2 regions of the Paenibacillus sp. SAF-068 genome follow, and region 2 is predicted to be linked to the other one. Evidence: riboswitches for the same ligand, from Rfam matches in the RefSeq annotation. Region 2 holds a riboswitch; the other holds the start of a gene.
The links. A riboswitch is a leader RNA that binds a small molecule or an ion and turns the genes downstream of it on or off. The one in region 2 is predicted to bind FMN.
Positions count from the first base shown of each region.

Region 1 (3,418 bases), 460 kb from region 2:
TATCACAGATCCGAATCCGGTTACTCTCTCCCTCCACCAAAGTCATAGCAAAATCAGCAGCCACTTCAGCCATGACCTGATGCCAATGAGCATCTACAGCAATCAGTTGGATTTTCAGTTCATGATCAACAGTCGTCACCACTTTTCTCCTCACATGCCCTGCCTCCATAACGCTGTTCAACCATTGTTTTTCTATTCTTGTTAATGATGCTCCAGAAGACAAGCGGGCTCCAAGAGCCATCAATTCATTCCTGAAGTTTCTCATCGACAACTCATCTTCTGGAGATGCAGGAACAGAAGCGTGAAGTTGCCATCGATCCAGAAAATCTTGCTGCCAGCTCGCCTTCCCGAGCCTGTCCTCCGATCGATCTCCCCCACGCCAGTCATGATAATCGCTGTTTACAAAATCGGTCCAAAGTCTGTCCATATATACCTCCGTTTAGTGTAACTATCTTAATTTAATAAAGATGGTTACACGCCTTCTTTGATGTGTTATATTAAGTGTAACCTCATTGATTAGTTTTAGCTAGTTACATCAAAAATTACATTCTACGCAAGGAGGAATAGGCAATGACGCAAACAACAGCACTAGATGTGTTACTTATTCAAAAGGATGATACTTGGGATCAATGTAATTGGATTGTACCTTTATCCAAATCGTTGGAGGGTCTTACCGCAGAACAAGCAGCCTGGATTCCACCCTCAGGTGGATTAAGCATCTGGCAGTTGGTTAACCATATGTATTATTACAATCATCGCTTATTATCTCGCATGCAGGGTAAAGAGCCTACCCTTCCCGCTGTAGACTCCAATGAATACACGTTTGGCAATCCTGGAGATGCAACGGACACAGCCGGATGGAATACACTGCTACAGGGTACAACTCGATTAGCGCAACAGTTACGAGATCAATTGGCTGCACTTCAAGAGTCAGATCTTGAAGCCGCATATATGGACTCCGAATCGAAATGGGCAGACCAACTTGCCCGCTGGATACTTCACGATGCCTATCACGCAGGACAGATCGTACTGCTTCGCAGACAGCAAGGAAGCTGGAATATCATTTTCTAAAAAAATGCTTGAACTGCTAGCGCTTACAGGAATAAGATGAACTTATTAATGTTACAGCTTGTTCAACCCACTATATAATTGAATAGGATCTTCGGGGTAGGGTGCAATTCCCAACCGGCGGTGATGTTCTTCGGAACCAGCCCGCGACTCGCTATTATTTGTTCTTACGAAGGACATCTAGCGACTGACTTGGTGTGAATCCAAGGCCGACGGTACAGTCCGGATGAGAGAAGATCAACACATTGACATGCCGTTCATGGGAAGGCCTCTTTCCTGACGCATGTCCTTGGATGAGCCCCCGTTTATTTGGTATATACCGAAACGGGGGCTTTTGTCGATTTTGCCAACTGAAGATTCCGTGTTCTGACGAAGGAGTCCTGAATATGGAAAAGACATCAGCAGCATCACCTGTTTATCGCAAGGAACGAAGTAATACCGGATTCTGGCTTGTTGTTCTCGGCGCCGCCTTATGGGGTGTTGATCCACTCTTCCGCATTATTTTGCTAAATACGATGACATCCACACAGATTGTACTGGTGGAACATATCATCGTGAGTCTGATCGCCATTCCCGTGCTGTGGAAATTCCGGGCTGATCTGAAAAATCTGCGTGCTCGCCACTGGATTGCGGTGATCTTTATCTCATGGGGAGGATCAGCACTCGCAACAGTATTGTTCACCATGGCACTTACACATAACGATCCGAATACGGTGCTTTTATTGCAAAAAATGCAACCCCTCTTCGCGATCGTACTGGCTAAGCTGTTACTGAAAGAAACGTTGCCACGTCGCTTCGGCGGACTGTTCTTCATTGCCTTATTAGGTACGTACCTGCTTACATTCGGCTTTACATTGCCGCTGGGTAACTGGGACAACTGGATTCATGCTGGAAGCTTGTTATCTCTTGGGGCTGCTGCCTTATGGGGAGGTTCAACCGTTATGGGACGATTGATGCTGGGACAGGCGCGTTACGAAACGGTCACCTCCCTTCGCTTCGTCGTTGCGCTTCCACTCCTGATCTTTATGACATGGAATGAAGGTGCGGCATGGACACTCCCATCCGGAACTGGAGAACAGGCTGCTGTCATCCTCAACATTCTCGGTCAGGCGTTGTTACCAGGTCTGCTAAGTCTTCTGTTGTACTACAAAGGTCTATCCTCAACCAAAGCGTCTGTTGCAACACTCGCGGAACTGAGCTTCCCGATGGCAGGTGTGTTGGTGAACTGGATTGCTTTCCGTACGCTGATTACATGGGAGCAGCTGCTCGGTTTCATCTTAATCTGGGTTGCCCTCTTTGCCATTTCCAAACAGCAAGAAAGATCATCCACTGCGGCCGATGCGGCACCTAAACTGCGAACAGAGTAAGAATATATTTGACCATCACGTATAAAGCAATAATTCAATATAAAAATAAAACCATTGCACATCAAATTAGATGAGCAGTGGTTTTTTCACTTCCATTACTCGATATTCATTGATCTGTTTTGTCTTTTGCCTAATCCGGTGGTACGATGACATATGGAATAAACAGAAGAATTATACTCAGAGAGGAACGATCATTCATGTCTTCATTCTCATATACCTCCTACGACGCCGTAGGTTTGGCTGAACTGGTTCGCTCCCGGGAAGTTTCCCCGGTTGAATTACTGGAAGCGGCATTTGCACGCCTTGAAGAAGTGAATCCGCAACTTAATGCGGTTATTCGTACATATGAAAATCGCGCACGGGAGGAAGCAACCTTGGTTCGCCCTGGAGAACAACCTTTTGCCGGTGTGCCCCTGCTCCTGAAAGATATTTCGCAATCCTTGGAAGGTGAATTTCTCACTTCAGGCTCCCGTCTGTTCAGCGAGCATCGGGCAATACGCAATTCCAATTTTGTCACTCGACTCCGGGATGCGGGTTTTATCATCATGGGACATACGAATACGCCCGAGTTTGGATTGAAAAATATCACCGAGCCTCGCCTCCATGGTCCAAGTCGCAACCCCTGGAATATCAATCACTCGCCAGGCGGATCAAGCGGTGGTGCCGCTGCGGCTGTTGCTTCGGGTATTGTTCCTCTCGCTGGAGCTAGTGACGGAGGCGGCTCGATTCGTATTCCGGCTTCCTTTAGCGGGTTGTTTGGATTGAAGCCGACCCGCGGACGCACTCCTGTAGGACCGGGTGTTGGTCGCCAATGGCAAGGCGCATCGATTGATTTTGCTCTATCCCGCTCGGTTCGGGACAGTGCTGCATTGCTCGATACTTTGCAAGTCATACAGCCTGAAGCTGCGTTTCATGCTCCACTCTTTCCAGGGAGTTACTTGGCAGATATGAACTATCCACATCAACGCAAACTGAAAATTGCA
Region 1 is NZ_JBQCJX010000001.1:2,733,372-2,736,789, forward strand. It holds gene ACTHPG_RS11735 (CGNR zinc finger domain-containing protein) at 1-427, opposite strand, end outside; gene ACTHPG_RS11740 (DinB family protein) at 571-1,071, shown strand; FMN riboswitch at 1,155-1,310, shown strand; gene ACTHPG_RS11745 (DMT family transporter) at 1,455-2,435, shown strand; gene ACTHPG_RS11750 (amidase) at 2,633-3,418, shown strand, end outside.
Region 1: linked by a shared signal. The riboswitch ahead of ACTHPG_RS11745 (DMT family transporter) and the one ahead of ribD (bifunctional diaminohydroxyphosphoribosylaminopyrimidine deaminase/5-amino-6-(5-phosphoribosylamino)uracil reductase RibD) in region 2 are both predicted to bind FMN.

Region 2 (3,418 bases):
ACCAATGGTATGCGGGATAATGGAAACCGTGAATGCGGTATCCGTTGTATGGACAACGGTCAAGCTAATGCCATCCAGTGTAACCGATCCTTTGGGGATCAGGTATTTGAACAACTGGTGATCATCAGGCTTGATCTCAAACACAATCGCGTTCTGATCACGTGTTATACTGCCAATCACTCCAGTACCATCGACATGGCCCTGAACGATATGTCCGCCAAAACGGCCACCGGATTGCATGGCTCGCTCCAAATTGACTTTGCTGCCAGATTGCAGCTGACTGAGATTGGTATGGCGATAGGTTTCAGGCATGACGTCGGCGGTAAAACCTCCACCTTCCAGCGTTGTCGCAGTGAGACATACTCCGTTCACTGCTACACTATCACCAATCTTCAGGTCATCCATGATGGCGGAAGCTCCGATATTCAGGACCATCGCTTCGCCTTTCCGACCAATACGCCGGATCTGACCAACTTCTTCCACCAAACCGGTAAACATGCTGCCGCCTCCCTTGTTTAATCTATTTATTCAGGCCACACCGGAATACCGCCAATGCTGATATTATCTCCAACTTGTTCGATCTCCAACTGATTCAGTTGAATCGCCTGATTCATACGTTCCACACCCTCGAAGCGGAAGCTTCCAGGTGTATCATAACCGCCTACAATCTTCGGAGCGATAAACATGAGCAGTCGGTCGACCAACCGTGCCTCCAGCATGGCTCCATTCAGAGTGCCTCCGCCTTCAAGCAAAATCGAACCAATCTCACGTTCACCCAACTTGCTAAGTCCGTTTAACAGATCCACGCGCGGTCCGGGACCACAGCGAATGATTTCAACGCCGGATGCTTCCAAACGCTCAGCAGCTTCAGGGCTGGCTTCGTCCGTTGTCAGTACCCATGTCGGAGCAAGTCCATCTTTAACCATTTTGGCACCTACAGGCAGACGTAACTTGGAATCCACCACGATACGCACCGGACTAATGCCTTCCACTTGCAAACGGGTTGTAAGCTCCGGATTATCGGCGATCACCGTGTCTACACCAACCATAATCCCCTGGTGACGATGACGGAGAGCATGCACAATCTCACGAGCGGGCTCGTTGGAGATCCACTTGCTGTCTCCGCTGCGAGTGGCGATTTTTCCATCCAAAGTCGTAGCCGTCTTCAGCGTCACAAAAGGGAGACCTGTTGTAATAAATTTAATGAATTTTTCATTCATGCGTCTTCCACGCTCACGCAATACGCCAACTTCAACTTCAATGCCTTGTTGACGAAGCATGCTTATGCCTCTGCCGGATACTTGCGGATTTGGATCTTCACAACATACCACAACACGTTTTACCTTTTCATGAATCAGGCGTTCACTACAAGGTGGCGTCTTGCCATAATGACTACAAGGCTCAAGTGTAACGTATACCGTACTGCCTTCCGCATCGCTGCCTGCCATGTTCAGTGCATGCACCTCCGCATGACCGGTCCCACGTTTTAGATGGCTCCCCAGGCCTACAATACGTCCTTCTTTCACAACTACACATCCAACGACCGGATTAATTCCCGTCTGTCCTTGTGCTCGTTCTGCCATATCCAATGCCAGTGCCATATAAAATTCATCATTGATCATTTCCAAATCCGTTCACCCCGCGGTTTAAAGTCTTGTTTATTAAAAAATCCCCATCGAACAATCAAGTTCGACGGGGATGATGAGAGACTAATGTCAACAACAGGAGTGAATTGAATACAGCACGCCAACACTTTGCCTCAAAACTTCATTTCGGGCAAGTGAAAATAGACACATACCTTAATGAACATCAATTACAGGTAAAGAGCTTCTATTGTGTGGCATATGTATGGAACTGCCGGCGTAACCGGATCTTCCCTGCACAGTACAAAAGATCACAAATCGTGACTGTGCAGCAATACTCCTGCTGAATGCAGACCTGTTGGGTCTGCACCTCTCCTTCTCCCATCCAGACTATACTGTCGGTTCTGGAATTACACCAGATCAGCCATCTGCCACAGGCAGACAGGTCACGGACTTTGCATTAAGTGCTGGACATCTGTCCTTACACTTCCTGCATCACCGCCGGTAGGGAATCGCACCCTGCCCTGAAGGATTGCTTTCGTTATTAATTGGATGTTAGCACTTTAATGCCAAAAAATCAATTGTTTTTTGTTCCTTTTTGTCACATACTAACTTTTAATAAGCTAAGATACACCAAAAACCGCATCTCACTAAGAGACACGATTTTGGTTTACACCCTTCTCAGATCCATCACCGCATTCTACATATCAGGAAAACACCAACGCACCATATGCTTCAAATCTTTGGCATTGTGAAATGGCAAGCGGTCGGGTTCTGGCAGCGGCGAACCGGGAAGCGAAACACCTCTTGCTACTCTTCTGACCCAACTTGTGGAATCGATCGCGATAGCCGAGCATTGCCAGCGTCCATTCGCTCTCGGTCGAAACGTCCCATGCAAATCGGCTTTTCCCGGCATGTCTGGAAAGACACCATCCAAATATTCGACGATGACGCGCTTGTCTTTGACTTCATGACAGTATACCGTCACCCATACGCCCTCCCGGACCCGAACAGCATACACATCTCCAGCCTGTACCTCCCCGGTGCCTGCATCAGGAGAAGCCTTGGGTACTTTTCCGCGGACACTTCTCATCTTCTCCAAAGCTCCAAGAATCGTTTCCTTTACAGGTGGGATTTCTCCAGGCTTATCCGTAAGAGATATATTGCTCAGATCAAAATCATGGAATATTTTGTTCAGGTTCTTCTCATTGATTCCGATAGAAGAGTCCCACCACGCCAGAGGCGCCTGTACTTCAACCCGCACATTGGGGCGCTGATCACGTTGTATGTAAGAAGTGAATTCCGTAATCATTCCGGGATGTTCCGGCGTATCCAGTATGCCAATTAGAGCTAACGTTTCGAGTAAGTCCCGATAGACATATTCTTTTTGTGTAGTCAAAAGACGTTCCTTCTTCAGTGCTACTGCTGCCTTGCTGTAACGTGTTTTGGGTGGTAATTCGCGAAGCACCGTTAACACTGCACGGAATACCCATCGGTCGAATTCATTGGGTAGTGGAGGCTCCTGAGCGCCAGCCAGCTCCCGAAGTGCCAGTACTTGTCCAAAGGGATCACCATCCAAAGGGGTTCCGTTGGTCATCCGCCAATACCATTGCAACGTCGTGTCGGTTGCTTGATCTACGCTTAATCCGCAGATCTGACAAGTGCTCGAAGATGGATACGGGGTGTGTTCATGGTCTGGCATGCTGCTTGCAATAAGTTTGCCTGTAAGCAATGACCGCCAGAGCATGGGTGCTGACCACATTGATGCGACAAAAGCCTGTGCGGCATCCTCTAAGGTCCATTGGTTCGCAAGTTTTTTCAGCTCACTAATCGTT
Region 2 is NZ_JBQCJX010000001.1:3,188,487-3,191,904, forward strand. It holds gene ribE (riboflavin synthase) at 1-498, opposite strand, end outside; gene ribD (bifunctional diaminohydroxyphosphoribosylaminopyrimidine deaminase/5-amino-6-(5-phosphoribosylamino)uracil reductase RibD) at 525-1,628, opposite strand; FMN riboswitch at 1,953-2,119, opposite strand; gene ACTHPG_RS13850 (hypothetical protein) at 2,284-3,418, opposite strand, start outside.